Regions from separate parts of the Bradyrhizobium sp. NBAIM14 genome, predicted to be linked through region 3. Evidence: predicted binding sites of a transcription regulator. Region 3 holds the regulator's gene; each other region holds the start of a gene.

Region 1 (7,734 bases), on a different contig from region 3:
TCAGGCCGCCGCCGATGATCGCGAGGTCGTAATCCGCCATGAAGCCGTCGAATGGGAGCGAAGCACTCCCATCCACTAGAGCGATTTCCGTTCCGATGAAATCGGAACGGTGGCTCTAGATTCATATTCTGACGCGTTTTCTTGACGCGAGCCGCTGTCCACTTCGCTCGAAAACGCTCTAACCGGTCTTCAGCGCAAGCTCCATGGCTTCGGCGCGGCCGACGAGCCCGGCATATTTGCCGATCGGCAACGGCTTGCCGAGCAGATAGCCCTGCACCCCGTCACAGCCTTCCTTGGCGAGGAAGGCGAGCTGGTCGAGCGTCTCGACGCCCTCGGCGATGATCGACATTTCGAGGCCGTGGCCGAGGTCGATGACGGCGCGCACGATCGCCGCCGATTGCGGGTTGCGGCCGAGATTGATGATGAAGGCGCGGTCGATCTTGATCTTGTCGAACGGGAACGCCTGGAGATAGCTCAGCGAAGAATAGCCGCTGCCGAAATCGTCCATGGAGATGCGCACGCCGAGCGCCTTCAGGCGGCGCAGCAGCGCAAGGCCGCGATCGAAATCCTCGATCAGAACACCTTCGGTGATCTCGAGCTCGAGCCGGCCGGGTGCGAGGCCCGTCTCGATCAGAATCGAATGGACGAGGCCGACCACGTCGCCGTGCATGAACTGCGCCGGCGACAGATTGACCGCGACCTGCAGCGGCTTCGGCCAGGACGCCGCCTCGCGGCAGGCCTCGCGCAGGATCCACTCGCCCATCTCGACGATGAGGCCGCTCTCCTCGGCGATGGGAATGAATTCGGCCGGCGAAACCTGGCCGCGCACCGGATGCTGCCAGCGCGCCAGCGCCTCGAAGCCGATGATCTCGCTCTCGGCGACGCTGTGGCCCGCGGCCCCCTGCGGCTGGAAGGCGAGCGAGAGCTCGCCGTTCTTGACCGCCATGGAGAGGTCCTGGTGCAGCACGCGGCGGTCGCGGATCTGCTGGTCCATCTCGGGCTGGTAGAGGCTGATCGTGCCGCGCGACTTCTGCTTGGCGCGGAACAGCGCCGCGCCGGCATTGGCGAGCAGCGAGGCGCCATCGGTGCCATTGTGGGGAAAGACCGACATGCCCGTGGTGATGCCGGCGCGGACCGGCCGGCCGTCGATCTGAAAATCCTTCGCGACGGCTTCGCCGATCTGCTGCGCCAGCGCGAGGCCGGCCTCGGGCTGCTTGCCGTCGATGATCAGGCCGAACTCGTCCCCGGACAGGCGCGCCACCACGCCGCCGCGTGCGGAATCCTGGAGCCGATGGGCGACCTCGATCAGGAGCTTGTCGCCGAGCGCATGGCCGAAGACGTCGTTGACCTCCTTGAGGCCGTCGAGGTCGACGCAGAGCACCGCGAACTCCTCGCCGGTGCCCTCGCAAGCCTCGATCATCTGGGTCAGAGCCTGCAGGAAGGCGGCGCGATTCGGCAGATCGGTGAGGCCGTCGTGATAGGCCATGTGCGCCATGCGCGACTCGGTCTGCCGGCGGTCGGTGACGTCCTCGTGGGTCTTGATCAGATATTGCGGCTCGCCGGCATCGTTGACCACAGTGGCGCGGCGGGTCAGGAACAGCCGCAGGCCGCCCTTGGTGGAGATCGGATGCTCCTCGGTGATCATCCCGCGCTTCTTGATCGCGGCCTCGTCGCGCGCGACGATCAGCTTGGCTTCCTTGGCGTTGAAGATGTCGGACGCGGTCAGTCCGGTGGCTTCCTCGCGCCTGCGGTTGAGGATCGTCTCCGCGCTGCGGTTGGCGAGCAGATAGCGGCCATCCTTGACCTGCTCCACGATCAGCGCAACCGGGATGTTGTCGACCACGAGCTCGAGGAACTTCTTGGTGCTCTCCAGCTCCTGCGACAGCGAGCGGCGGTCGGTGATGTCCTCGAACAGGATGAGCAGAAATTCGGGCTTGTTGCTCTCGTTGCGGACCACGATCCGGATCGAGGCGACCATGCGCCGCGCGCCGGCACGATCCACCTCGAACTCATTGCGGTGCTGGCCATCCGGCGAATTGAGCGCGGCCTGGTCAGCGGCCTCGATGCTGGCCGCCGAGGCCGACGCAAACAGCTCCCGTGCATTCCTGCCGACGGCGAAGTCTCGCGACAATCCCCAGAACTTCTCATAGGCGCTGTTGGCGAAGATGTAGCAGCCGTCCTCGATGTTCTTGGCCGCCACGCAGGCCGGCACATGATCGAGCACCGATTCCAGGAACTGCTTGGTGGAGGCGAGCTGCCGCGACAGGTTGCGCTGCTCGGTGACGTCGAGATGGGTCGCCACCGAGCCGCCGTTCGGCAACACGAAATACTTCACCAGGATAGCCCGTCCGTCCGGCAGTTCCGTGGTCAGGCCATTGGCGCTCGATGCCTTTTGGTAAAATTCGTCATCGGTGACGCCGAGCACTCCGCGCTCGCGGCGCAGCCTCAGGATGTCGCAACCGGTCATGTTGGGCCGGAGGTCGGATCGCGTCAGGCCATAGATCTCGAGATAGCGGTCATTGCAGAAGATGACGCGGCGCTGCGCATCCGTCATCACCACGCCCTGGTTGAGGTTGTTCATGGCGGAGGAGATGAAGGCGTTGCGACGCAGCTGCAAACGGCTGGACCGGCGCAGCGAGGAATGGATCCACAGCCCGATCGCGGCGAGGAACGAGCAGACCACGATGCCCGCGATGAGGGCTTCCCAGATCACGCCGGGATCAAGCCTGGTGAGATCGCCCGGAACGGCAAGGCTGTCCGATGCCGCAAAGGCGCGCGCAGGCGCGCCCGTAACGGCCAGGCATAGGAGGGCGTGCACAGCAATCGAAAGCGTGCTGCCCACGTGCCAGTTCTTCTCAGCCATCAGCCACCCGCGATTTCAACGTCGGATTGTCTGGCTTCGCGGGTTTGGATCGGGTAAACGCCTGTGGGCACAACAGAATAATGTGACATAAAATGCGGCAATTGCCCTGACATGATAAACGACTTCTTAACGGAAGCCCCGCCTGCGCCGCCGCATCCGGACCGTGCGCCACCGGTGCTTCCAACTGGTATCCTGCACAACCATGGATAGGGTCGATTGCGTCGTCATCGGAGCCGGCGTGGTCGGGCTCGCGGTGGCCCGGAAGCTCGCCCAGGCCGGGCGCGAGGTGATCGTGCTCGAGGAAGCCGAGGCGATCGGCACCGTCACCTCCTCGCGCAACAGCGAGGTGATCCATGCCGGCATCTACTACCGGGCCGGGAGCTGGATGGCGCGCATGTGCGTGGCAGGCAAGCACGCGCTGTACCGCTACTGCGCCGAGCGCGGCATCCCGCACAAAAATTGCGGCAAGCTGATCGTCGCGACCAGCCCGAAGGAGACCGAGAAGCTGCAATCGATCAAGGCGCATGCCGAGGCCAACGGCGTGCTCGACATGCAGCTGCTCTCGGGCGAGGCCGCACGCGCGCTGGAGCCGGCGCTCGCCTGCGACGCCGCGCTGCTGTCACCGTCGACGGGCATCATCGACAGCCATTCCTACATGCTCTCGCTGCGCGGCGAAGCCGAGGACGCCGGCGCAGCTTTCGCGTTTCACACCCCGCTGATCCGTGCCAAGGCGGCGGCCGGCCTCATCGAGATCGATGCCGGCGGCGAGGCACCGATGACGCTGCAATGCAGCCTCCTCGTCAACGCCGCGGGGCTGTCGGCAACGCATGTGGCGCGCAGCATCGACGGCATGCCGCTGGACCGGATTCCGCCGGCCTATCTCGCCAAGGGAAACTACTTCAGCTGCAACGCCAGGGCGCCGTTCTCGCGCCTGATCTATCCGGTGCCGGAGCCCGGCGGCCTCGGGGTGCACTTGACGCTGGACATGGCAGGACAGGCGCGCTTCGGGCCTGACGTCGAATGGATCGAGACGATCGACTACGAGGTCGATCCGTCACGCGCCGAGCGCTTCTATCCCGCGATCCGCAAATACTGGCCGACGCTGCCTGACGGCGCGCTGATGCCGAGCTATTCGGGCATCCGCCCGAAGATCGTGCCGCCGGCCGTGGCCACGCAGGATTTCTTGATGCAGGGCCCGCGCGATCACGGCGTTGCAGGCCTGATCAATCTGTTCGGCATCGAATCGCCGGGACTGACGTCCTCGCTCGCGATCGCCGATCACGTCGCCGAGCTCGCAGATATCGACAGTGTTTCGAGAAGCGGATAAGTGTGCGCGTCGAGAGCCACGGGTCCAAGCAAGAGTGAGCGCCGCACAACCGTGTTGCACGGTACACACCTTGCAGCAGGGATGAGCACGGATGCTCTCATCCCTGCGTGAAGGACGTGATCAACTCTACACTGTCACGGGGGTTACTAGTGGAGCGTGTCGCCAGATTGCTTCAGACGCTCGATCTGGTCCTTGACCATCAACTTCCGGCGCTTCAACTCAACAATTTGCAGGTCGTCTGTTGAAAGGTGCACGAGAGCTTCGTGCAATTCGTTTTCGAGAAGTTTGTGCTTCCGTTCCAATTCAACGAGATGTGCCTGAATTGTCATTCGAAACCTCCTCGGTAGGGTTGAACCTTTAGGATTCGATCCGGACAACCAAGTCTACATCACCGATTCGTCCTGTCGATGGGTATCCGTCGTTGCAGCGTCATTTTTGAAAGTTCATATGTAACGAAGCGTGACTAAGGGAACCACGCCGGAAAAATCCATGATATCAATACGCCGACGCACCGCCGCAGCTCCCTGCAGAAATATGTTGCTGGAGATCGGGGACGAGGGATCGCAGATCGCTTGCGATCACGCGGCGCAAGGACGATAATTTCCACAGGGCATCCACAGCCCGGATCTCACGCCTATCGGTTTTCGGCCACCGCAGACATGACCAATGAAGATGAGCGTGAGCTCGAAGCCGAGCTCACCCGGTTGCAGCAGGAACACCGAGATCTCGATGCGGCGATCGATGCATTGCATCAATCGCCCGCCCCCGACCTGTTGCGGTTACAGCGCCTGAAGAAGCGCAAGCTGTTGTTGCGCGACCGCATCGCATTCATCGAAGACCAGATCACCCCCGACATCATCGCCTGACCGTGAGCCGGTCTTGCGCGGCGCCCCGCCGCTTCCGAATCCGCTTGACTCAATAAGAACAAAATAGGAACATTCGCGGGCGCCCCAACACCTCAGAGAACGCTCAAGGACAACACACGAGGACAACGCAGATGTCGGCAACCGCCCTTTTTGACAACAGCCATTACGAACAGGCCTGCGATCAGGCGATCGCGATGTGCGACGGCAATCTGCGCAGCACCATCAAGGCGCTGATCATGGCCAACGAATATCTGGAAGCCGAGCTGGAGGAATTGCAGGCGGCGATTTCAGCCGGCTGCATTCCGGAGATCTCGCGCAGCAAGATGCGGAGCAAGAGCAGCGCCGCATAATCTTCAACCTTGGAGCAACGCCATGTCGGATGTGACCTATTACGTTGCAATGCCCTTCTTGATCGATGACGACGGATCACCCGTCGCAGGCGCTGCAGAGGAGTGTCAGTCCTCGACGGCGGCGCTGCGACGCGCAGAGATGCTGGCGCGCGGCGCCGGCCATATCGGCGCGATCGCGTTCAGCCGCAGCGGCGATCCCATGACCGGCGAATTCGGCGACGCGACGCTGCTGCGCAAGTTCGGCACCGTGCCGGAAGATCTTGCCACCCTCTAGACTAGCGCTCGCCGCCGACCAGCCTGATCCGCGGCTCGTGCCGGCGGCTCGCCTTGCGCACATACATGGCGGCATCCGCCTCCTCCAGGGCGCGGCCTGCACCGGATTGCGGACCGAGCAGCGCGACGCCGGCCGAGGCGCCCGCGGTCACGTGCTGGCCGCGAAAAACGAATGACAATTCGTCGATCGCCTGCTCCAAGGCCGCAGCCTTGACCTTCGCATCGGTCTCGCTGAGATTCCAGAGCAGCAGCGCGAACTCGTCGCCCCCGAGCCGGCCGACCACGTCGGAGGCGCGGACCTGTCGCGTCAGCGTGGCGACGATCGCCTTGAGCACCTCATCGCCGGCGGCATGACCGAAGGAATCGTTGATCGGCTTCAGCCGATCGACGTCGAGCACGATCAGCGCCCCGCTGGCGCGGTAGCGCTTCATATAGGCGATGGCGCGCGCAAGCTCGCGCTCGAAACCGCGCCGGTTGGGAATCCCGAGCAGGAAATCGGTATCGGCGGCCGCCTCGAGCTCCGAGATCCGCAGCAGGGCCGCCTTGAGCTTGCTCCTGAGGCCGCGGATGATCGCCTTGCCGTCATCAGCAGCCGGCGCTCTGCGCAAGGCCGGTTTGGCCGCGCGGCTCGAAACGGCTTTGGAGCGGGCGGCGCTGATGTTCCGGCCCTTTCTGGCCTTCACAGGGCTCGCCCTTTTCGGTTTCTTCATGGGCATCCTGCTCAATGAAGGCTTGCGGGGATTCACCAAGACAGGATAGTGGATTCCCTTCTCCTTGCCACCGCCTTGCGAGCCGCCGGCCGGAATCATTAATCTGGCCTATCTCTCTGTTTTTCTGGGCACAATTGACGTCATGACCGCGCCGATCGCCATCATCATGGGAAGCCAGTCGGACTGGGACACGATGCGGCACGCCGCCGACACGCTTGACGCGCTCGGCATTGCTGCCGACAGCCGCATCGTCTCGGCCCACCGCACGCCCGACCGGCTGTTCGCATTCGCCAAGGGTGCCAAGGCCGCAGGTTACAAGATTATCATCGCCGGCGCCGGTGGCGCGGCCCATCTGCCCGGCATGGCGGCGGCGCTGACGGAACTTCCCGTCTTCGGCGTTCCCGTCGAATCCAAGACGCTCAAGGGCGTCGATTCGCTCTATTCGATCGTCCAGATGCCCGCGGGCATTCCGGTCGGCACCCTCGCCATCGGCAAGGCCGGCGCGATCAATGCCGCGCTGCTGGCAGCGGCCGTGCTGGCATTGTCCGACCCGGCCCTGTCGGATCGCCTCGCCGCCTGGCGCAAGGCCCAGACCGAGGCGGTCGCCGAGCGGCCGGAGGACAAGGCGTGACGGACACCAGGCACGTGAAGCTGAAGCCCGGTGACACCATCGGAATCCTCGGCGGCGGACAATTGGGCCGGATGCTGGCCATGGCCGCGGCGCGACTCGGCCTGCGCTGCCAGGTGTTCTCGCCCGATCCGGATTCGCCGGCCTTCGACGTCGTGCTGAACGCGACCTGCGCCGAATATGCCGACGTCGAGGCGCTCGAATTGTTCGCGCATGATGTCGACGTCATCACCTACGAATTCGAGAACGTGCCGGCGGCAGCCGCGCTGGTATTGGACGCGCGCCGCCCGGTGCTGCCCAACCGCAAGATCCTCGAGACGACCCAAGACCGGCTCGCCGAGAAGGATTTCGTGACGAAGCTCGGGATCGGCACTGCCGCCTACGCCGACGTCACCTCCGTCTCCTCGCTGCGCGAGGCGATCGCCAGGATCGGCCTTCCAGCGGTGCTGAAAACCCGCCGCTTCGGCTATGACGGCAAGGGCCAGGCCATCATCCGCGAGGGCGACGACATCGCGAAGGTGTGGACCAGCCTCGCCACCAAATCGGCGATCCTGGAGGCCTTCGTGCCCTACGAGCGCGAGATCTCCGTGATCGCCGCGCGCGCGGCCACGGGCGAGGTCGAGTGCTTCGACGTCACCGAGAACGAGCACCGCGACCACATCCTGAAGATATCGCGTGCGCCCGCGCCGATTCCTGACGCGCTCGCCGAGGAGGCGC
Region 2 (7,734 bases), on a different contig from region 3:
CCAGCATGACCAGATATTGCGGATAGGTCAGGCCGAGTCGATCGAGCAGCGGCTTGTAGACGCGGTTAAAGGCGTGCGTAGCGGAATAGACCGCGAAGCAGATCTGGTTGTCGAGACGAAGCGGGTCTACCGCCGTTGATTTCCGGGCCATGAAGAATCCTGCGCGTTTCTCCCATTCTGGTCCCGGCCGGCGCCACATTCAATTGCGAACAATTAAATGTGAGGCGGGACGAATTAGATTGCGCACAATCTAATTGTCTGCGATAAAGCCCGCACCCCAACCCCGAAAGACCCGAGGAGACGACAATGTCCGTGAACGTCCTCTACAAGACCAGCGCCAAGGCCACCGGCGGCCGCGACGGCCATGCTGCGACCCTCGACGGCGCGCTCGACGTCAAGCTCACCACGCCGAAGGAGCTCGGCGGTGGCGGCGGCGCTGGAAACAATCCCGAGCAGCTGTTCGCGGCCGGCTATGCCGCCTGCTTCATCGGCGCGATGAAGTTCGTGGCCTCGCAGGGCGGCCCAAAGGTGCCTGCGGATGCCTCGGTCACCTCGACCGTCGGCATCGGCCCGCGCTCCGAGGGCGGTTTCGGCCTCGACATCGACCTCACCGTCTCGCTGCCGGGTCTCGCCCGCGCAGACGCCGAGGCGCTGGTCGCGAAGGCGCATCAGGTGTGCCCGTACTCCAATGCCACGCGCGGCAATGTCGACGTTCGCCTGACGGTGGTCTGATCGGCAGCGCGGATTGGCTGGCCCGGGAATCCCCCCTCGGGCCGGCCGCATCCGAGGGAATTTGCCACCCCGCGGCATGGCTGCACGCCGGCGCATGCGGCTCCACGCTCGGCGCCATTGCCGGCGCAAACAAACCTCGCTAGGCCTGTGAGCCAATGATCGACACAGGGAAGCGAAGGCATGACTGAAGCAGCAACGGGCGCCATGAGCGGACTGCGCGTCATCGATCTCACGCGCGTGCTCGGCGGTCCCTACTGCACCCAGATCCTCGCCGACCACGGCGCCGACGTGATCAAGGTCGAGCCGCCCGCGGGCGACGAGGTGCGTGAATGGGGCCCTCCGTTCCACGAGGAGGATGCGGCCTATTTCGTCGGCATCAACCGCAACAAGCGCTCGATCGGCCTCGACCTCGCCTCCGAGGGCGGCCGAATCGTGCTGCTCAAGATGCTGGAGACCGCCGACGTCCTGATCGAGAATTTCAAGCCGGGCACGCTGGAGAAATGGGGCATCGGCAACGACGTCCTCAGCAAGAAATATCCCCGCCTCGTGCATTGCCGGATCTGCGGCTTCGGCGCCGACGGCCCGCGCGGCGGCAACCCCGGCTATGATGCCATCATCCAGGCCATGACCGGCATGATCGCGGCGACCGGCTCGCCCGAGAGCGGGCCGATGCGGATCGGCGTTCCCTTGGTCGACATCACCACCGGACTTTATGCGGCGATCGGCATCCTGATGGCGCTGTCGGAGCGGCAGCGGTCGGGCAAGGGCCAGTTCCTGGAGACGACGCTGTACGAGACCGGCCTTGCCATCATGCATCCGCACACCGCGAATTATTTCATGCATGGCAAGCCGCCGGGTCTCACCGGCAACGAGCATCCGAACCTCGTGCCTTACGCGATCTTCCCGACCAAGACCGACAACATCTTCATCGGCGTCGGCAATGACGGCACCTTCCGCAAGCTGGCGAAGGAGATCGGCAAGCCCGAGCTCGGCACCGATCCGCGCTTTGCCCGCAACAAGGACCGCATCGCCAATCGCGAGGCACTGCGCGCCGAGCTTGCCGCCGTGTTCAGCCAGCACGAGGCCGAGCCGCTGTGCAACCGCCTGCTCGCGGCCGGCCTGCCTGCAGGTCCCGTGCAGAAGATCGACCAGGCGTTGACCAATCCGCACACGATCGCGCGTGGCGATATTATCGAGAAGGACTGGTACAAGGGCGTTGCCTCGCCGATCCGGCTCGACCGCAGCAAGCCGAGCCTGCGCCGCGTGCCGCCGAAATTCAGCCAGCATGCGGCCGAGGTGCTGGGCGAGTTCGGCTACTCCAAGGCCGAGATCGACGCGATGGTCGAAAAAGGCACGGTCTGCGGTCCCGAGCGGAAACGCTGAGCTAAGGCGAGCGTCAACGGTGGTGCGCTCCCTCTCCCGCTTGCAAGTGGGAGAGGTTCGGAGCCCGCGGCACGATAGTGCCTCATCTCAATGCCGCACTGCGGCGCGCGCACGCATGTGCAGCGCGAACGAGTTGGCTGACGGCTCCGTCTTGGCCTATTTGACAACTTCCCATTTGGCCGCGCTTGCTGCTTTCGTTTCTCCCGCTTACACAGTCATGTGAACGTCATATGGCGCTGCTAGCGCAAGCGCTTCTTTAGTGACGGGCAAGGGAGGTTCTTGATGGCTCTTCGACATTTTGGCACGGCGGCGGCCGTCGCACTCACAATTGGTCTCGGCGCCTCGCCGGCGCTTGCCGTGACCGAAATCCAGTGGTGGCACGCGATGACCGGCGCCAACAACGACGTCATCGTCAGGCTCGCCAACGATTTCAACACCACGCAGAGCGACTACAAGGTGATCCCGACCTACAAGGGCAACTACGCCGACACGATGAACGCCGGCATCGCCGCGTTCCGCGCCGGCAACGCGCCGCACATCATGCAGGTGTTCGAGGTCGGCACCGCCACCATGATGGCAGCGACCGGCGCCGTGAAGCCGGTCTACAAGCTGATGGCCGAGACCGGCGAGAAGTTCGATCCGAAGGCCTATCTGCCTGCGATCACCGGCTATTACTCGACCTCGAAGGGCGAGATGCTGTCCTTCCCGTTCAACTCGTCCTCGACCGTGATGTGGGTCAACCTCGACGCACTGAAGAAAGCGAATGTCGAGGTGCCGAAGACCTGGCCCGAAGTGTTCGACGCCGCCAAGAAGCTGAAGGCGGCCGGCCACGCCACCTGCGGCTTCTCCAACTCCTGGGTCACCTGGGTCAATCTCGAGCAGCTCTCCGCCTGGCACAACGTGCCGCTCGCCAGCAAGGCCAACGGCCTCGACGGTTTCGACACCGTGCTGTCCTTCAACGGTCCGCTCCAGGTCAAGCATCTCGAAAATCTGGTCGAGCTCCAGAAGGACAAGACCTACGACTATGCCGGCCGCACCAACACCGGCGAAGGCCGCTTCACGTCGGGTGAATGCCCGCTCTACCTGACCTCGTCCGCGTTCTTCGGCAACGTCAAGGCGCAGGCCAAGTTCGCCTTCACCGCGGTGCCGATGCCCTATTACCCGGACGCCAAGGGCGCGCCGCAGAACTCGATCATCGGCGGTGCCTCGCTCTGGGTAATGGGCGGCAAACCGGCGGACGATTACAAGGGCGTCGCCAAATTCTTCTCTTTCCTCTCGGACACCGATCGCCAAGTCTACATCCACAAGGCCTCGGGCTATCTGCCGATCACCAAGGCGGCCTATGAGAAGGCCAAGGCGGATGGCTTCTACAAGGATCAGCCCTATCTGGAGACGCCGCTGCTCGAGCTGACCAACAAGGAGCCGACCGAGAATTCGCGCGGCCTGCGCCTCGGCAACATGGTGCAGCTCCGTGACGTCTGGGCGGAGGAGATCGAGCAGGCGCTGGCCGGCAAGAAGACCGCCAAGCAGGCGCTGGACGCGGCCGTCGAGCGCGGCAACACCATGCTGCGCCAGTTCGAAAAGACCGCCGTGAAGTAAGGCGACAAGCGGCAGGCCGGTCCCCCGGCCTGCCGCGCTGGGGCATCATGCAAAAGCAAGCCATTTTCCAATCGAAGCTGTTGCCCTATGCGCTGGTTGCGCCGCAACTCGCGATCGTCCTGATTTTCTTCTACTGGCCGGCCTTGCAGGCGATGATCCAGTCGTTCCTGCTGCAGGACGCCTTCGGCCTGTCGACCAGCTTCGTCTGGTTCGAGAACTATATCGAGTTGTTCAAGGAGCCCGCCTATTTCGAGGCGATCCTGCGCACCTTCTTCTTCTCGTTCGCGATCGCGGTGTCGTCGCTGTCGTTCGCGCTGCTGCTGGCCGTGATGGCAGACAAGCCGCTGCGCGGCTCGATGCTCTACCGCACGCTGCTGATCTGGCCCTATGCGGTGGCGCCGCCGGTCGTCGGCGTGCTCTGGATCTTCATGCTGCATCCCTCGCTCGGCGTGCTCTCGCGCTACCTGCGGGCGCTGGGCATCGACTGGAATCCACTGCTCGACGGCGACCAGGCCGCAGCGCTGATCATCCTGGCCGCCGCCTGGAAGCAGATCTCCTACAACTTCCTGTTCTTCCTCGCCGGCCTGCAGAGCATCCCCAGAAGCGTGATCGAGGCGGCTGCGATCGACGGCGCCCGCCCGATGCGCAGGTTCTGGACCGTGATCTTCCCGCTGCTGTCGCCGACCATCTTCTTCCTCCTGGTCGTCAACATCGTCTACGCCTTCTTCGACACGTTCGGCATCATCGACACGATGACCCGCGGCGGTCCGGGCAAGTCGACGGAGACGCTGGTCTACAAGGTCTATACCGACGGCCTGCTCGGCGGAAACCTCGGCAGCTCCGCGGCGCAATCGGTGATCCTGATGATCATGGTGATCGTGCTGACGGGCATCCAGTTCCGCTTCGTCGAACGCAAGGTGACCTACTGATGGTCGAGGAAGAAGGCTTTCGGCGCTACATTGCCCATATCATCCTCTGGATCGGGATCGCGATCGTCGCCTTCCCGGTCTATCTCGCCTTCGTGGCGTCCACCCAGGACAACGCGGTGATCGCCAACGGGCAGATGTCGTTGCTGCCCGGGGGTCATTTCTTCCAGACCTACTACCAGACCATCTTCATCGGCACGAGCGGCTCGACCCGCGAGCCGGTCGGCAACATGATGCTGAACTCGCTGGTGATGGCGCTGCTGATCGCGCTGGGCAAGATCGCGGTCTCGATCATCTCGGCCTATGCGATCGTGTATTTCCGCTTCCCGTTCCGGATGGCGCTGTTCTGGCTGATCTTCATCACGCTGATGCTGCCGGTCGAAGTCCGCATCTATCCGACCTACAAGATCGTCGCCGACCTGCACATGCTCGACAGCTATGCCGGCCTGTCGCTGCCGCTGATCGCATCGGCCACCGCGACGCTGCTGTTCCGCCAGTTCTTCATGACCGTGCCGGACGAGCTGCTGGAGGCCTCGCGCATCGACGGCGCCGGCCCCTTCCGCTTCTTCTGGGATACGCTCTTGCCGCTGTCGCGCACCAACATGGCGGCGCTGTTCGTGATCCTGTTCATCCTCGGTTGGAATCAATATCTCTGGCCGCTGTTGATCACCACGCGCGACGACATGCAGACCATCCAGATCGGCATCCGCAAGATGATCACCACCACCGACGCGCTGACCGAATGGCCGATCGTGATGGCAACCGCCGTGCTGGCCATGCTGCCGCCGGTGTTCGTCGTCGTCGCCATGCAGAAATTGTTCGTGCGCGGCCTGGTCGAGACGGAGAAGTAGAGACTTATGGCCAACGTCACCCTGCGCAGCGTCCGCAAAACCTATCCCGGCGGCTTCGAGGCCATCAAGGGCGTCGACGTCGATGTCGGCGACGGACAGTTCTGCGTGCTGGTCGGCCCCTCCGGCTGCGGCAAGTCCACGCTGCTGCGCATGGTCGCGGGGCTGGAGACGGTCACCGGCGGCGAGATCGACATCGGCGGCCGCGTCGTCAACGGAGTAGAGCCCGCCGATCGCGACATCGCGATGGTGTTCCAGAACTACGCGCTCTATCCGCATATGAGCGTCTACAACAACATGGCCTATGGCCTGCGCAACCGCGGCATGGCCGAGGCCGAGATCAAGACCCGCGTCGAGGAAGCCGCGCGCGTGCTCGAGCTCTCCGCCATGCTAGAGCGCAAGCCGCGCCAGCTCTCCGGCGGCCAGCGCCAGCGCGTCGCCATGGGCCGCGCCATCGTGCGCCAGCCGAAGGTGTTTTTGTTCGACGAGCCGCTGTCCAACCTCGACGCCAAGCTGCGCATCGCGATGCGGGTCGAGATCCGCAAATTGCAGCGCCGGCTCAACACGACGTCGATCTACGTCACCCATGACCAGCTCGAGGCGATGACGCTCGCCGACATTCTTGTCGTGATGAACGGCGGCCAGGTCGAGCAGGTCGGCAATCCGCTTGATATCTACGAGAAACCGGCGACGACCTTCGTCGCCTCCTTCATCGGCGCGCCGCCGATGAACTTGATGTCGACCCGGCCCGAGGAGATCCGGTCGCAGCTCGCCGGCAGCGCCGCGGCCGATGCCGGCATCGTCGGAATCCGCCCGGAGGATTTTGTCATCACCGACGAAGTCCCGGCCGGCGGCGTCGCCCTGCCGCTCACCGTGGAAGCGATCGAGCGCGTCGGCGCCGAAACCTTCGTCTACGGCTCGCGCGAGCAGGAGGACCAGCGCGTCGCCGCTACGCCCGGCGAGCTGCCGCCCGGCGAGGTCATCGTCCGCATTCCCGGAACCCAAGCGCCCGCCATCGGCGCGAGAATCCGTGTCGCGGCGATGCGGGCCAAGCTGCATCTGTTCAGTGACGACGGGCGGACGCGGCTCAAGGGCTGAGCGGCTCCGGGGCCCGACGACAAAGGTGTGAAAACAACCCCATGCACAGTAGAAGGGGGTTTGTTTTTGTTGGGATAAATCGCCTCGCACGACGCGTCATGCCAACCATGACGAACCAGGCATTCGGGCGATGGCGGAAAGTGGCCCGTCCACAGCCTCCCCCGCTACCTGCTTGAACCCACAGGGGAACATGCCCATATTGCTGATCAAGGGGCGCCGCTCGCGGGCCCTGATGCACCAAAGTCGCTTCGAGAGGACTTTGTAAACTATGTCTCGTGTTCCAACGCTCTCCAGTCCCTTCCTGCTGGGCTTTGACGAGATCGAGCGCGTGCTCGATCGGGTCGTCAAAGGCGCCGACGGTTATCCTCCCTACAATATCGAGAGGTGCGACCGCACGGACGGCCAGCCCGAGCGTTTGCGCATCACGCTGGCGGTCGCCGGATTTACGCGCGACCAACTCGATGTAACCATTGAGGAAAACCAGCTCGTGATCCGCGGGCGGCAGCAGGACGACAAGACCCGGCAATACATCCATCGCGGCATCGCCGCACGCCACTTCCAGCGCACCTTCGTGCTGGCGGAGGGGATGCTGGTGCTGGGTGCGGATCTGAAGAACGGGTTGTTGTCGATCGATCTGGCCCGGCCTGAACCGGAGCGGATCGTTAAGACAATCGCTATCAATGAGCACGAATAATGGAACGAGTAGCGGACTCGACCGCTTAGTGTTCCAGAGGAGTCGAGACCATGAGTGAAGGTCACGTTGCGTTCGAATACGAAGCCAAGAATGTTTCCCCGGAGACGCTGGCAACCCTGGGCGAAGGCCATATCGCCTATGTGAAGCAGATCCGCTCCGAGGACGTGCCGGGCCTGTTCCCCGAGGCGCCCAAGATCGCGCCGGGCCTCAAGCTTTTCGCGCTCCACGCCGCCGACGGCACGCCGATCATGCTGACCGACAGCCGCGAAGCTGCGATCGCCAACGCCTGGAGCAACGAGCTGCAAGCGGTGAGCGTGCACTAAGCACGCGCGTCGCACGAATAGGGTTTCAAACGGGCATGCCTTCGCAAGAAGGCGTGCCCGTTTTCATTTGGGCGGCGAGGTATTCGCGTCGCCATCGCCAGCCAACGGGAATTCGGTGACGTCCCCGCCCG
Region 3 (7,734 bases):
AGACCGTTGATGACGGGCACGGTGGCGTTGGCCGCAAGCTCCAGCAGCGCATCATGGTTGAGGATGCGGATCATGATGGCGTCGACATAGCGCGACAGAACCCGCGCGGTGTCGGCGATGGTCTCGCCGCGGCCGAGCTGCATCTCGGCGCCGGTGAGCATGATCGCCTCGCCGCCGAGCTGGCGCATGCCGACGTCGAACGAGACGCGGGTGCGGGTCGAGGGACGCTCGAAGATCATCGCCAGCGTCTTGCCTTCGAGCGGCCTGACCGGCTGCTGCGCCTTCTGCTTCGCCTTCATCGCCGAAGAGGCGGCGAGCATGCTCTTGAGCTCCGAGAGCGGCAGCTCGTTGATGTCCAGGAAGTGCTTGGGAGCTTTGTTGGGCGTCGTGCTCATCAGCTTGCCGCCCGCTTGGTCTGGCTGGAGGAGATCGCAGCGCAGGCGCGCTCTAACCGGCCGACGCTGTCCTCGATCTCCGCTTCCGTGACGATCAGGGGCGGCAGGAAGCGCACGACATTGTCGCCGGCCCCGACGGTGAGCAGCTTTTCGGCGCGCAGCGCCGCGACGAGATCGCCCGAGGGCACCACCGCTTTGATACCGATCAGGAGGCCCTCGCCGCGCACCTCGCTGACGATTTCGGGATGACGATCGATCACGGAGGCGAGCTTCTGCTTGAGCAGCAGCGACATCTTCTGCACGTGGTCGAAGAAGCCGGGCTTGAGCATGACATCGAGCACGGCGTTGGCAGCCGAGATCGCGAGCGGATTGCCGCCGAAGGTGGAGCCGTGCGAGCCGGGCCCCATGCCGGCCGCCGCGTCCGCGGTCGCCAGCACCGCGCCGATCGGAAAGCCGCCGCCGAGCGCCTTGGCGAGCGACATCGCATCCGGTGTGACGCCGGTGCGCTTGTAGGCAAAGAGCTCGCCGGTGCGGCCCATGCCGGTCTGCACCTCGTCGAAGGCGAGCAACAGGCCGCGCTCGTTACAGAGTTCGCGCAGCGCCCTCAGGAAGGCGTGAGGTGCAGAACGAACGCCACCCTCGCCCTGGATCGGCTCGATGAGAATGCCGGCGGTGTGCGGACCACTCGCCTTCTTCACGGCGTCGAGGTCGCCGTGCGGCACCTGATCGAAGCCGTCCATCGGCGGACCGAAGCCCTCGAGATATTTCGCAGAGCCGGTGGCGGCGAGCGTCGCCAGCGTGCGGCCATGGAAGGCACCCTCGAAGGTGATCATGCGGTAACGCTCCGGATGCCCCTTGGAGAAGTGATGGTGGCGCACCAGCTTGATCACGCCTTCCAGCGCCTCGGCGCCGGAATTGCAGAAGAACACGAAGTCCGCAAAGCTCTCATTGCAGAGGCGGCTTGCGAGCTTCTCGCCGTCAGGGCTCTGGAACAGATTCGACATGTGCCAGAGCTTGGTCGCCTGCTCCTGCAATGCCTTGACCAGCGCGGGATGGACATGGCCGAGCGCATTCACCGCAACACCCGAGGTGAAATCGAGATAGCGATCGCCGTTGGTCGCGATCAGCCAGCAGCCTTCGCCGCGCTCGAAACCGAGGTCGGCCCTGGCGAAAACGGGGAGCAAATGCGGCGCTGCGCTGTTAGTCATGACGTCACTTGAATGTTGCGGACGGTGTGAGGCATGCATTGCGCGACGCACCATCGACCGGCCCCGGAAAACGAAACGTGCCGCCTTTTAAGGGCGGCACGTGGCACTATCTTATGCCTGGCAAGACGGGTGTCAATGCCGCCCGGAAAGCCTCGCGAAACGCTGATTCCGTAGTCTTGCGGTGCCGATTTTGCGGGTTTTTCACCACGGAACATGTGGAAGCGAGTCGGCGGACTCTTGCGCGGGAGTCACGCCATATTGTAGCGTTTGGACTGTCAGATACGACATCTCGTGCAGCAGTTCTGATCCCAGAAGTCCTCATGTACCGGCGTAAACGTTCGGGCGTCTTGAGCGCGCCCGGCGAGCCTTAAGGGATTCTGACGGCACGGGTTTTTCAAGGCTAAAGCATTCGCTGCGAAGGCCCCAGGATGGCAGGCGCGCAGCGAGGGAAAGGGTGCAATGACGGTTTTGACCTGGTCCGATGATCGCGTCGAGCAGCTGAAGAAGCTCTGGGAGGCCGGACTTTCGGCCAGCCAGATCGCGGCGGAGCTCGGCAATGTGACCCGCAATGCCGTGATCGGCAAGGTGCACCGGCTCGGCCTGTCCGGCCGCGCCAAGAGCCCTTCATCGGCAGCGCCGCGGCCGCGCAAGGCACGGCCCGCGCAGCATATGATGCGGGTGACCCGCCCCGTCGCGCGCGGCAACACCGCGCTGGCGCAGGCCTTCGAGGTCGAGTTGGAAGCCGAGCCGGTTACCTACGACAACGTGGTGCCGATGAGCCAGCGGCTGTCGCTGCTGGAATTGAACGAGGCGACCTGCCACTGGCCGGTCGGCGATCCCTCGAGCCCGGATTTCTTCTTCTGCGGCGGCAAGGCGCTCTCCGGCCTGCCCTATTGTGCCCAGCATTCGCGCGTGGCCTATCAGCCTGCAGCGGATCGCCGTCGCGCAGCACCGAAACCGGGCACGCGGTGAGGTTGCGGAATTTCCTGATCGCCAAGCTTTGATCGCCAAGCTTGATCGCCAAGGCTGCAGCCGTCACACGATGACGGCTCCCAATCACTCCGGTGTCATCCCCGCGAAGGCGGGGATCCATAACGCAATCGTTGCGCGAGATGGTCACTCCGAGTCTTCGCCAAACCACGTCCTGTGGCTGATCGCGACGAGCGCGCGCGCTCGCGCTGAGATCCCGGGCTCGCGCTGCGCGCGCCCCGGGATCACGACCGAGATTGTTGCCGCGGCCGAGAACCAACAACTCGCCCGATCTTACGTCTGCTCAGCCTTCGCGAAGCGATCGTCCAGCGCGTAGCCGGCGCCGCGGACGGTGCGGATCGGGTCCTGCTCGCGGCCAAGGTTGAGCAGCTTGCGCAGGCGGCCGATATGGACGTCGACGGTGCGCTCGTCGATGTAGATGTCGCGGCCCCAGACGCTGTCGAGCAGCTGCTCGCGCGAGAACACGCGGCCGGGATGCTCCAGGAAGAACTCCAGCAGGCGATATTCGGTCGGACCGAGATCGATCGGCCGGCCCGAGCGCGCCACGCGGCGCTTGTCGCGGTCGAGCTCGATATCGCCATAGGCGAGCACGGTGGCGAGGCGCTCGGGGCTCGCGCGCCTGAGCAAGCCCTTCACGCGCGCGAGCAGTTCCGGCACCGAGAACGGCTTGACGATGTAATCATCCGCGCCGGTGGCAAGCCCGCGCACCCGCTCGCTCTCCTCCCCGCGCGCGGTGAGCATGATGATCGGCAGCTGTTTGGTCTCGGGCCGGGTCCGAAGCCGCCGGCACAGCTCGATGCCCGACAGGCCCGGCAGCATCCAGTCGAGCACGATCAGATCGGGAATGTGCTCCTTGAGGCGGGTGTCGGCGTCATCGCCGCGCATCACCGTCTCGACGTCATAGCCGTCGCCTTCGAGGTTGTAGCGAAGAAGCTCGGTGAGAGCTTCCTCGTCCTCAACCACCATAATGCGTGCGCCCATGTGGTCGTAGCTCCTTAAGTCGTCAGGTGTTCGGCACCGTCGTGGCGAAGGTCGTCATGTCGCCCTTCGGCCGCTTGTCGGTGATCGCCTGGCCCTCGATCATGTAGAACACGGTCTCGGCGATGTTGGTGGCGTGGTCGCCGATCCGCTCGATGTTCTTGGCACAGAACATCAGGTGGATGCAGAACGAGATGTTGCGCGGATCCTCCATCATGTAGGTGAGGAGCTCGCGGAACAGCGAGGTGCAGATGGCGTCGACTTCTTCGTCGCCCTTCCACACCGCCATCGCCGCCGGCAGGTCGTGCGCGGCATAGGCGTCCAGCACCGACTTGACCTGCTGCTGCACGAGGTCGGTCATGTGCTCCAGGCCGCGGAACAGCTTGAGCGGATGGAAATCCGTCTCCAGCGCCGCGACGCGCTTGCCCATGTTCTTGGCGAGATCGCCGATGCGCTCGAGATCGGTCGCAACGCGCATCGCGCCGACGATCTCGCGCAGGTCGACGGCCATCGGCTGGCGGCGGGCGATGGTGAGCACGGCGCGCTCCTCGATGCGCTTCTGCAGCGCGTCGAGCTCGACGTCGGTGGCGACGACGCGCTGGCCGAGCGCGACGTCGCGGCGGATCAGCGCGTCGACGGAATCGACGATCATGCGCTCGGCGATGCCGCCCATCTCGGCGACCAGGCGGGTGAGCTCCTGAAGGTCGCTGTCGAAAGCCTTTACGGTATGTTCAGAACCCATGTTCCGTCTCCTCAGCCGAACCGGCCGGTGATGTAATCCTGCGTGCGCCGATCGCTCGGCGACGTGAAGATCTTGCTGGTGTCGTCGAACTCGATCAACTCGCCGAGATACATGAAGGCGGTCTTGTCGGAAACGCGCGCCGCCTGCTGCATGTTGTGGGTGACGATCGCGATCGTGTAGTTCTCGGACAATTCCTGGATCAGCTCCTCGACCTTGGCGGTCGAGATCGGGTCGAGCGCCGAGCAGGGCTCGTCAAACAGGATCACCTCGGGCCGCACCGCGACGGTGCGGGCGATGCAGAGACGCTGCTGCTGGCCGCCGGAGAGCGACAGGCCGGAGGCATTGAGCTTGTCCTTGACCTCGTTCCACAGCGCGCCACCGCGCAGCGCCTTCTCGACGCGGTCGTCCATCTCGGACTTGGAGATCTTCTCATAGAGACGAATGCCGAAGGCGATGTTCTCGTAGATCGTCATCGGGAACGGCGTCGGCTTCTGGAACACCATGCCGACCCGGGCGCGGAGCAGGTTGAGGTCGAGCTTGGGGTCGAGGATGTTGGTATGGTCGAGTAACAGCTGACCGTCGGCGCGCTGGCCCGGATAGAGGTCGTACATCCGGTTGAAGATGCGCAGCAGGGTGGACTTGCCGCAGCCGGACGGGCCGATGAACGCCGTGACGCGGTTGGTGCCGAGCGCCAGGTTGATGTTCTTCAGCGCGTGGTGGTCGCCGTAGTAGAAGTTGAGGTTGCGCGCCGTGACCTTGGCGGGCGCCTCGGGCAGGGGCTGCGAGCCGGGATGAACGGACGGTGCGCTGACGGAAACAGACATTTCACTCATTTTGCAGTCCTCTCGGCGCCAAGGATGCGCGCGCCAATGTTAAGGGCAAGCACGGTCAGGGTGATCAACAGCGCACCGCTCCAGGCGAGTTGCTTCCAATACTCGTAGGGGCTCTGCACGAAGTTGTTGATGGTGACAGGCAGGTTCGCCATCGTCTTGTTCAGGCCGAGGCTGAAGAACTGGTTCGACAGTGCCGTGAACAACAGCGGCGCGGTCTCGCCGGCGACGCGGGCGGTCGCCAGCAGCACGCCGGTGATGAGGCCGGAGCGCGCGGCACGATAGGCGATGCGCTTGATCACCAGCGAGCGCGGCAGGCCGAGCGCGCTGGCAGCTTCGCGCAACGGATTCGGCACCAGCAGTAGCATGTCTTCGGTGGTGCGCACGACGACCGGGATCACGATGACGGCAAGCGCCAGCGCGCCCGCAATCGCCGAGAAGCCGCGCATCGGCACCACCACCGCGCCATAGATGAAGAGGCCGATGATGATCGAGGGTGCCGACAGGAGAATGTCGTTGATGAAGCGGATCACCGAGGTCAGCTTGTCGTTGCGGCCGTACTCGGCGAGATAGGTGCCGGCGAACAGGCCGAGCGGCGCGCCGATGCCGACGCCGATCACGGTCATGATCAACGAGCCGACGATGGCGTTGCGCAGGCCGCCCTCGGTCGATCCGGGCGGCGGCGTGTCAGCTGTGAAGACCTGGAGGTTGAGCCCGGCCAAGCCGTTGTAGAGCAGCGTGACCAGGATCAGCGCGAGCCAGGTGACGCCGAAGGCGGCGGCTGCGATGCAGAGGCCGCGAATGACGATGTCCCAGCGGCGGCGGCGCGAATAGATCGGGTTCATGGCTTCACTTCCCGGCCTTGGTTTCGAGGCGCAGCAGCATCAAACGGGCGGCAGCGAGCACGAAGAACGTCAGCACGAACAGCAGGAGGCCGAGCAGGATCAGGCCGGACTGGTGCAGGCCGTCGCTCTCGGCAAATTCGGAGGCGATCGCCGCCGAAATCGTCGTGCCCGGCGCGAAGATCGACGAGGAGATCCGGAACGAGTTGCCGATGATGAAGGTCACCGCCATGGTCTCGCCGAGCGCCCGGCCCAGCGCCAGCATGACGCCGCCGATGATGCCGACGCGGGTGTAGGGGATCACCACGCTGCGGACGACCTCCCAGGTGGTGCAGCCGACGCCGTAGGCGGCTTCCTTCAGCACCGGCGGCACCGTCTTGAACACGTCGACCGAAATCGAGGTGATGAAGGGCAGCACCATGATGGCGAGGATCAGCGCGGCGTTGAACAGGCTGAGATAGGACGGGGGCCCTGCGAAGATCGCGCCCAGCACGGGGACGCCGTCGAACACCCTGATCATGAAAGGCTGGAAGGTGTTGGCCAGGAACGGGCCGAGCACGAAGAAGCCCCACATGCCGTAGATGATCGAGGGGATGCCGGCGAGCAGCTCGACCGCCATGCCGATCGGGCGGCGCAGCCATTGCGGGCAGAGCTCGGTGAGGAAGATCGCAATGCCGAGACCGACGGGAATGGCGATCAGCATCGCGATGAAGGAGGTGACGAGCGTGCCGTAGATCGGCCCGAGCGCGCCGAGCACCGGCGGATCGGCCGAGGGCGCCCAGCGCTGCGTCCACAGGAAGGAGATGCCGAACTCCTGGATCGCCGGTAAGGCGCCGACGATCAGCGAGATGATGATGCCGCCGAGGATCAGCAGCACCGAGATCGCGGACAACCGCGTGATCCAGTAGAAGGTGACGTCGCCGAGCTTGAACGCGCTCAAGGCCTTGGCGCGATCATATGGACCGGCAGCATCAATCACATTGCTCTCAACAGCCATCTCAGCCACGCCGATCCCCTATACCCGTTTTATGTACGCTTGTTGTTGGTGGCGCGCTCCGGATGCGGCAGGAGGCCGATCCGGAGCGGAGATCTTGCAGCGTCCCGGAACCGTGTCCGGGACACATATAGCGCCTTAGCTCTTGATCTCGGCAGCCCAGGTCTTCTCGATCTGCTGGACGACGCTGTCCGGCATCGGAATGTAGTCGAGCTCCTCGGCCATCTTGCCGCCGTTCTTGAAGGCCCAGCGGAAGAACTTGATCGCTTCCTGCGCGGCCGCCTTGTCGGTGGCGGACTTGTGCATCAGGATGAAGGTCGCCGCCGTGATCGGCCAGGACTTCTCGCCGGGCTGCTCGGTCAGGATGACGTAATAGCCGGGAGCCTTGGACCAATCGGCGTTGGAGGCGGCCGCCTGGAAGGCCTCGACGGTCGGCTGCACCGGCTTGCCGGCCTTGTTGACGAGACCGGTGTGGGTGAGCTTGTTCTGCTTGGCATAGGCGTATTCGACATAGCCGATCGAGTTCTTGGTCTGGCTGATGTTGCCCGACACACCCTCGTTGCCCTTGGCGCCGACGCCGACCGGCCACTCGACCGCGGTGCCCTCGCCGACCTTGCTCTTCCAGTCCGCGCTGGCCTTGGAGAGATAGTTGGTGAAGTTGAAGGTGGTGCCCGAGCCGTCCGAACGACGGACCACGGTGATGGCTTCTGACGGCAGCTTCGCGTTGGGATTGAGCTTCTTGATCGCGGCATCGT
Region 4 (7,734 bases), on a different contig from region 3:
AGCTGCCGCCGTTGTAGCGGCCGCCGTTGAATCCGGGGCGACCGAAATAGTGCCACTCGCCGTCCCAGCGATAATATTGTGGGACCGGGTCGATGTACCAATGGCGCCGGTCGGCGCGCGACAGGCGGCGCATGGCGTCTTTCTGCTTGTACAGCGGGATGCTGTTGCTGAGCGGCTGCCGATAGCCCGGCAGAAAGCCGTAGCCCTTCCAAACCGGCTTGGGGCGCTTTTGCACGGGCTCGGCGGGTGCGACGGCAGGCAGCAGCGACAGGACGACAGCAACGAAGAGACACAGAAGGCGAGACATGAATTGACGATAGACGCTCGCCTGCTCGAACGCCATTCAAATTCGAGTGCTGGCAGATGGTCGCGCGGGAGCATCGCAGACGATGAAACGGCCGCTTTGATCTCACGTTGCGTCTATCGACGCAGCCCTACTAGCCGATCACGCCTTTCCTGATCAGGAAGCAACCATAGCCCCTGCTGTCGCCGACCTGCACGACGCCAAAGCCTGCCGCTGCCGCGCGATAGAAATCGGGACGCGCGAGCTTGCCGGGCGTGACCGGCCGGCCAGCCGCACGTGCGATCTCCGCGAGCACGGCGCGCTGCACCTCGGGCACGCGGTCGGGATCGTCGACCGGCATCATCACACGCACCGGATCGGGATCGAAATCGTCGAGCGGATAGACCGACATGATGGCCCGGATGGCAGTTTCCATCGTCATGCCCGGCAATTGGATCAGGCGCTGCGATGAGGTGCTCTGCGCGATCCGGGTGGCGGGGTGATTGGCGTCGACGAACACGAGGTCGTCGCCATGGCCCATCGCGGCGAGCAGCCAGAGCAAATCGGGGGTGAGGATCGGATCGATCGATTTCAGCATGTGGCGGACGTCCTCCCAATCGATCGCTAACCATAGCAGGTTCCGAGCGTGATTCAGATCACGGAGGCCAGCATGGTGACAGGGATCACGGACCGCAAGGCTCGAACGCGGCCAAGCTTGCGCGCAACCAATCTCGCATCGAGATGAGTGCCAAAGGAGCACGCCATGTTCCGCCTAAAGCCCTTTTTCATGACGGCGAGCCTGCTGGGAAGCCTGTTCGGCTTCGCCTGCGGGCCCGTTTCCGCGCAAGTCGCCCCGGTTCAGCCTGCCCCCACCGCCCTGCAAGGCCCGGAGCAGCGGGTGGCGCTGGTGATCGGCAATGCGAACTACCAGAACGCGCCGCAGCTTGCGAATCCCGACGATGACGCCCAGTCGATGGCGCAGTTCCTGAACTCCGCCGGGTTCGAAGTGGTCGCCGCGACCGACTTGACCCAGAACGACATGCTCCGCGTCGTCCAGGACTTCTCCGCCAAGGTCGCCTCGCGCGGTCCGAACACGGTGGCGATGGTCTATTACGCCGGTCACGGCGTGCAGCTCGCCGGCGAGAACTATCTCGTTCCGGTCGACGCCAAGGTTTCCAGCCCGACCGAGCTGGTCAACAATTCGCTGCGCCTCGTCGACGTGATGTCGACGCTGGAGACGATCCCGAGCCGCATGCGCATCGTCATCCTCGATGCCTGCCGCAACAACCCTTTCCCTGAAATCAACGACGCCGGCCGTGGCTTGGCAATCGTCGATGCGCCGAACGGCTCGATCGTCGGCTACTCGACCGCGCCAGGTGCCGAGGCGCTCGACGGCACCAATGGCCACAGCCCGTACACACAGGCGTTCCTGAACGTCGCGCGCGAGCCCAACGTGCCGATCGAGCAGCTGTTCAAGCGCGTGCGCCTGCAGGTCAACCAGACCACCAGCGGCGCGCAGATTCCGTGGGAGAGCTCGTCATTGACGAGCGACTTCACCTTCTTCGGTGACACCGCCGTTGCCGCCAACCGCGCGCCGGTGAAAGCGCCGGTCGTGCAGATGGCCTCCAATTTGCCGAGCCGCTCCACCCGCCAGGCCTATGACTACGTCGTGTCCGAGGGCCGGCCGGAGTACTATCAGGAGTTCATCCGGATGTACCCGCACGACCCGCTGTGCGACCACATCCGCTGGCTGCTCAACAACATCCTGATCTCGCAGGCCTGGCACAAGGCGGTGCTCGCCAACTCGCCGCTCGCCTACAAGAGCTTCTATGAGAGCTACGGCAACAGCCCCTATGCGCAGGTCGCGCTGAAGCTGCAGACGCAGCCGAAGCAGATCCCCCTGATGCAGGCGACCAAGTTCCTGGCGCCGCAGACCATTGCTCCGACGATCAAGATCGGCAATCTCGGCCAGCCCAAATACATGCCGCTGATGCAGCAGGGCAATGGCGCGCAGGTGAACGGCAATCTGCCTGTCGTGCAGAAGCCGCTCGACGGTAACGTCCTCGGCAAGCTCGGCAATGGCGGCCAGATCGTCACCCTGCCTGCCGGCAACAACCAGCCGAACCCGCAGAACGGCACGCCGCCGCAGACCCCGAGCAAGATCGTCACGCTGCCTGCGCCGACCAACACGATCAACGGCAAGGTCGGCATCGGCAAGATCGTGACCCTGCCTGCGACCAGCACCATGCCGAATGGCGGCACCGTCAAGCCGGGCAAGATCGTGACCATGCCGGTGAATGTCGGCAAGGGTGGCTCGAACATCGAGTCGAAGCCGGTCAACGTGCAGACTCCGAACCGCCCGATGCGGCTCAACAACGGCAACACCGGCATCGTCAAGCTCAACAATAACCCGGTGAATAAGGTGCAGGTGCAGACCAACGTGCAGAACACCCGCCCGCAGATCAACACGATGCCGAGCCGCATGGTCAGCAGCAACAACAACTTCCGGCAGTCGATGAACCAAGCGCCGAGCATGAACAATGGCGGCAACCGTCGCGGCGGTTTCACGCACTGATTGCGGCGAGCGAGACGACAAAGGGGCAGAGCGGAAACGCTCTGCCCCTTCTTCATGTCTGTTCTTGGTCATTCCGGGATGCGCCGTAAGGCGCAGGCCCGGAATCCATACTCCCGATCGTGGTTATGGATTCTCAGATGCGCAATTGCGCATCATAGCTCTCGCTGCGCGAGCCCCGGAATGACGATCAGGCCACCAGCTCCGCGAACAGATCCGCATCGACATTGCCGCCTGACAGCACGATGACGACGTTCTTGCCGGCGACATCGAGGCGGCCCGCGAGTAGCGCAGCAAGCCCCACCGCGCCGCCGGGCTCCACCACCAGCTTCAGCTCGCGATAGGCAAAGGCGACCGCCGCGCCGACTTCCTTGTCCGACGCCGTGACGCCGCGCGCCAAGAGCTTGCTGTTGATCGCAAACGTCATCTCGCCCGGCATCAGGGCCATCAGCGCATCGCAGATGGTGCGGCCGGCCGGCGGATGCGGCTCGCGATGGCCTGCGCTGAGTGAAATGCCGTGATCGTCGAAGGCCTCGGGCTCGGCGACCACGATCTCGGCTTGCGGATAGCGCGCCTTCACGGCGGTCGCGACACCCGCGATCAAGCCGCCGCCGGAGGCCGGCGCCACCACGATGTCGGGGCCGAGGCCGAGCGTTGCCATGTCCTCGGCGATCTCGCGGCCGGCGGTGCCCTGCCCTGCGATCACGAACGGATCGTCGTAGGGTTTGACAAGCGTCGCGCCGCGCTTCTCGGCGATGCCGCGCGAGATCGCCTCGCGGTCGTCCTTGTCGCGGTCGTACAGCACGACCTCGGCGCCGTAGGATTTGGTGCGCTCGCGCTTCGACAGCGGGGCGTCCGCTGGCATCACGATGGTGGCCTGCATGTCGAGGATCTTTGCCGCCGCCGCCACGCCTTGGGCGTGGTTGCCGGAGGAGAACGCGACGACGCCGCCGGCGCGCTTGTCCTGCGGGATCGAGAACACCTTGTTGAACGCACCGCGAAACTTGAACGAGCCGGTGCGCTGAAGCATCTCCGGCTTCAGGAACACTTTCGCACCGACGCGCTCGTTGAGCACGGGGAAGGACAACAGCGGCGTGCGGATGGCGTAAGGCGCGATCACGCGCGCTGCGGCATCGATGTCGGCAGGGCCGACCGGAAGGGCCTGTTCGGTCATGGCGGAATGTTATCGCGGCCGATCAGGCCCGGGCAAGACATCTCCGCGAGAGGATTTCCCCATAGCGTTTTCGCGCGAAGTGGATCCCGGTTCGCGTGAAGAAAACGCGTCAAAACAAGAATCTAGAGCTATTTCGATCGATCGGATCGAGATAGCTCTAGGCGACTTGGCGCGGCTGTTCCGCGGCGGTCCGGCCGGGCAGCACCGCCCCGACCGCCAAAATGCTGTCGATAAAGACCGTTGCAGAGGCCTCCCAGGTGTAATTGGCGGCGAACGCGACGCAGTCCTGCCGGGAGATATCGAGCGCGGCGAAGCAGGCATTGCGCAGATCGTGATCGAGCGCGCCGACCGGCGCATCGCCAATCACGTCGCGGGGACCCTTCACGGGGAAGGCCGCGACCGGCAGGCCGCTCGCGAGCGCCTCCAGCAGGACCAGGCCGAAAGTGTCGGTCTTGCTCGGGAACACGAACACGTCGGCGGCCGCGTAGATATCCGCCAGTTCCTCGCCGTGCTTCTCGCCGAGGAAGATCGCATCGGGGTAGACCTCTTCCAGCGAGGCGCGCGCCGGGCCGTCGCCGACGACCACCTTGGTGCCGGGTAGGTCGAGGTCGAGGAACGCCTCGACATTCTTCTCGACTGCGACGCGGCCGACCGACAGGAACACGGGCGCCGGCAGGCAGAGATCGATGACGCGCGGGTGGAACAACGTGGTGTCCACGCCGCGCGGCCACAGCACGACATTGTCGAAGCCGCGCTCGGTCAGTTCGCGCGCGAGCGCCGGCGTCGCCGCCATCACGGCGCGACTGGCGCTGTGGAAGCGCCGCAGCGCCCGCCAGATCAGCGAGCCCGGCACTGGCACGCGGGCGCGGACATATTCGGGAAAGCGGGTATGGAAGCTGGTCGTGAACGGCAGCTTGCGCTGGCGGCAATAGCGGCGGACCATCAGGCCGATCGGCCCTTCGGTCGCGATGTGGATGCTGTCGGGACGTGCCTCCTCGATCAGCCTTGCGATCCGGGCCGGGCGCGGCATGGCGAGGCGCACGTCGCGATAGCTCGGCATCGCGAAGGTGCGGAACGATTGCGGCGTCAGGAACGTGAACTCGACGCCGAGCGCTTTTGCAGCGTCAGAGAGCTTGGTCAGCGTCCGAACCACACCGTTGACTTGCGGGTGCCAGGCGTCGGTCGCGACCAGGATGCGCATCAAGAGGTCCTTGTTATGCAGCTCTGGCTGCGACCTGTGGCACCTGCTCCGGCTTCCGCAACTGATCCGCCCAGGTGATGATCTCGAAGTGACCGTCGTCATGCTCGACCAGGGCGGTGCAGCTCTCCACCCAGTCGCCGCAATTCATGTAGCGGATGCCGGCCTCGTCGCGGATCACGGCGTAGTGGATGTGGCCGCAGATCACGCCGTCGGCCTGGTGACGCCGCGCCTCGGCGGCGAGCGCCTGCTCGAACGCGCCGATATAGTTGACGGCGTTCTTGACCTTCTGCTTGGCCCATTGCGACAGCGACCAATAGGGCACGCCGAACAGGCGGCGGAAGAAGTTGACCAGGCGGTTCATCTGGATCGCGAAGTCGTAGGCCTTGTCGCCGAGATGGGCGAGCCAGCGCGCGTTCTGCACCACGAGATCGAAGATGTCGCCGTGAATGACGAGATAGCGCTTGCCGTCGGCGCCGGTGTGAACCGTGTTCTCGACCACGTCGATGCCGCCGAAATGCGTACCGTAATAGTTGCGCAGGAACTCGTCGTGATTGCCGGGAATGTAGATGACCTTGGCGCCCTTGCGCGCCTTGCGCAAAAGCTTCTGGACGAGGTCGTTATGCGATTGCGGCCAGTGCCAGCTCGATTTCAGCGCCCAGCCGTCGACGATGTCGCCGACGAGATAGATCGTATCGGCATCATGGTAGCGCAGGAAGTCGAGCAGAAGATCGGCTTGTGAACCGCGGGCCCCGAGATGGACGTCGGAGATGAACAACGTGCGAAAGCGCCGCTCCGGGCTCTCGTCACTCACATCGTAACTTCCCATGCGCCAGCCTGTAACAATGTCCCGTGACAGGGGGATGACCGATTGAACCCTTGAGGCACCTTCAAATACGAATCACGCCTTGCCTCGCCCTCCCCGCGAATATCAGTCGCATGCGACAATCAGGCGACATGGCGCCGCAGGGTGGGGGCGCTCCCTCCCCCGCTTGCGGGGGAGGCGAAGCAAGCCCGCCTCAGTAGAACTTGTGGAAATGATGGATCGGCCCATGGCCGTGGCCGACGCTGAAGCGGTCGGCGGTGGCGATCGCGGCGCTGATCCAGGCCTTGGCGTTGCGCACGGCGGCCTCGAGGTCCTCGCCCCTGGCCAGCCCTGCCGCGATGGCGGAGGACAGCGAGCAGCCGGTGCCATGGGTGTTGCGGGTGGCCACACGCGGCGCGGCGAGCGCGATCGCGGTCTCGGCAGTGACGAGATAGTCAGTGCTCTCGGCGCCCTCACCGTGCCCGCCCTTGATCAGGACGGCGCGGCAGCCCAGCGCCAGCAGGCGGCGTCCCTGGCTTTCGATCTCGGCCTCGCTCGCCGCCACCGGCGCATCGAGCAGGGCCGCAGCCTCCGGCAGGTTCGGCGTGATCACGGCAGCCAGCGGCATCAGCCTGGTGCGCAGGGCGTCGACGGCTTCAGTGGCGAGCAGGCGGTCGCCGGAGGTCGCCACCATGACGGGATCGAGCACGACATGCCGCGGCGCCCAGCGCGAAAGCGCGGCCGCGATGGCATCGATGCTGGCGGCCTGGGCCACCATGCCGATCTTCACCGCACCGATGTCGAGGTCGGAGAACACCGCGTCGATCTGCTCGGTGACGAACCCGGCCGGCACCGCGTGAATGCCGGTCACGCCGCGCGTGTTCTGCGCCGTCAACGCCGTGATCACGGAGGCGCCATAGACGCCGAGCGCGGCAAAGGTCTTCAGGTCCGCCTGGATGCCGGCGCCGCCGCTCGAATCGGAACCGGCGATGGTGAGTGCGACCGGGGTCGTCATCGCGGGAGACATGTGCTTGAGGAGGCCGCCATGGCCTCTCGTAGCGCGACCGTGGAACGTCAGCAAGCGCGCCGGGCCGCCGCCAGGCGTGATTCGCGAACCGATTGCGCGCCTTGCGAATCAGTCGGACACCGCGCGGACCAAGGCCCGCAATGATGCGGGCTTGAAAATGCAACGGCGCCGGACCCTTGCTATAGTCGCGTACCTTAGCGTGCTTCGCCGGTTACGCGAGACGTCAGGTGGTGGAACCGTCCAGCGCCCCCATGTTGCGGGCCGCCGGCCCCGCAAGCCACCTGAACAAGACTCCTTGGGGTGGAACGATGTGGGCCTTCTTCGAACGTCTCCTCGACTCGTCCATGCTGTCGCCGCACGGCATCTGCCTGTTGTGGGAGCCTGAGCTGATCTGGCTTCACGTCGTTTCCGACGCCAGCATTGCCGCCGCCTATTTCTCGATCCCGTTCGCCCTCGCCATCCTCGTCACCAAGCGGCGCGACCTCAAGTTCGGCTGGGTCTACTGGGCGTTCGCGATCTTCATCATGGCGTGCGGCCTGACCCACGTGCTGTCGATCTATACGCTCTGGGTTCCGATCTACGGCATCGAGGGCATGCTCAAGGCCGCCACGGCGGTCGCGTCGGTCTTCACCGCCGCCGCGCTCTGGCCGCTGCTGCCGAAGATCCTCACGATCC

Evidence for each region. The regulator PhoB, encoded in region 3, activates phosphate uptake and scavenging genes when phosphate is short. The targets are predictions, from matches to a motif close to TGTCATNNANCTGTCAT.
Region 1: I6F28_RS03075 (YdcH family protein) is a predicted target of PhoB. The motif match lies at 4,607-4,623, and genes of this name have one in related genera.
Region 2: ugpB (sn-glycerol-3-phosphate ABC transporter substrate-binding protein UgpB) is a predicted target of PhoB. The motif match lies at 2,329-2,345, and genes of this name have one in related genera.
Region 4: I6F28_RS30110 (UDP-2,3-diacylglucosamine diphosphatase) is a predicted target of PhoB. The motif match lies at 6,080-6,096, and genes of this name have one in related genera.

The regions. Positions count from the first base shown of each region.
Region 1 is NZ_JADYVQ010000001.1:663,417-671,150, forward strand. It holds gene I6F28_RS03060 (glycerol-3-phosphate dehydrogenase) at 1-40, opposite strand, end outside; gene I6F28_RS03065 (EAL domain-containing protein) at 179-2,863, opposite strand; gene I6F28_RS03070 (NAD(P)/FAD-dependent oxidoreductase) at 3,066-4,190, shown strand; gene I6F28_RS03075 (YdcH family protein) at 4,337-4,519, opposite strand; gene I6F28_RS03080 (YdcH family protein) at 4,850-5,056, shown strand; gene I6F28_RS03085 (hypothetical protein) at 5,188-5,406, shown strand; gene I6F28_RS03090 (hypothetical protein) at 5,429-5,680, shown strand; gene I6F28_RS03095 (GGDEF domain-containing protein) at 5,682-6,389, opposite strand; gene purE (5-(carboxyamino)imidazole ribonucleotide mutase) at 6,532-7,020, shown strand; gene I6F28_RS03105 (5-(carboxyamino)imidazole ribonucleotide synthase) at 7,017-7,734, shown strand, end outside.
Region 2 is NZ_JADYVQ010000017.1:93,537-101,270, forward strand. It holds gene I6F28_RS29370 (MarR family winged helix-turn-helix transcriptional regulator) at 1-151, opposite strand, end outside; gene I6F28_RS29375 (organic hydroperoxide resistance protein) at 307-732, shown strand; gene I6F28_RS29380 (CaiB/BaiF CoA transferase family protein) at 913-2,115, shown strand; gene ugpB (sn-glycerol-3-phosphate ABC transporter substrate-binding protein UgpB) at 2,398-3,714, shown strand; gene ugpA (sn-glycerol-3-phosphate ABC transporter permease UgpA) at 3,762-4,643, shown strand; gene ugpE (sn-glycerol-3-phosphate ABC transporter permease UgpE) at 4,643-5,491, shown strand; gene I6F28_RS29400 (sn-glycerol-3-phosphate import ATP-binding protein UgpC) at 5,498-6,586, shown strand; gene I6F28_RS29405 (Hsp20 family protein) at 6,855-7,280, shown strand; gene I6F28_RS29410 (BQ00720 family protein) at 7,331-7,603, shown strand.
Region 3 is NZ_JADYVQ010000010.1:12,602-20,335, forward strand. It holds gene argF (ornithine carbamoyltransferase) at 1-395, opposite strand, end outside; gene I6F28_RS22570 (aspartate aminotransferase family protein) at 395-1,603, opposite strand; gene I6F28_RS22575 (GcrA family cell cycle regulator) at 2,063-2,575, shown strand; gene phoB (phosphate regulon transcriptional regulator PhoB) at 2,867-3,574, opposite strand; gene phoU (phosphate signaling complex protein PhoU) at 3,597-4,313, opposite strand; gene pstB (phosphate ABC transporter ATP-binding protein PstB) at 4,325-5,146, opposite strand; gene pstA (phosphate ABC transporter permease PstA) at 5,143-5,988, opposite strand; gene pstC (phosphate ABC transporter permease subunit PstC) at 5,993-6,982, opposite strand; gene pstS (phosphate ABC transporter substrate-binding protein PstS) at 7,118-7,734, opposite strand, start outside.
Region 4 is NZ_JADYVQ010000018.1:88,212-95,945, reverse strand. It holds gene I6F28_RS30135 (hypothetical protein) at 1-343, opposite strand, end outside; gene I6F28_RS30130 (RbsD/FucU family protein) at 438-881, opposite strand; gene I6F28_RS30125 (caspase family protein) at 1,047-2,858, shown strand; gene I6F28_RS30120 (threonine/serine dehydratase family protein) at 3,046-4,029, opposite strand; gene I6F28_RS30115 (glycosyltransferase family 4 protein) at 4,187-5,230, opposite strand; gene I6F28_RS30110 (UDP-2,3-diacylglucosamine diphosphatase) at 5,244-6,056, opposite strand; gene thiD (bifunctional hydroxymethylpyrimidine kinase/phosphomethylpyrimidine kinase) at 6,247-7,047, opposite strand; gene I6F28_RS30100 (hybrid sensor histidine kinase/response regulator) at 7,404-7,734, shown strand, end outside.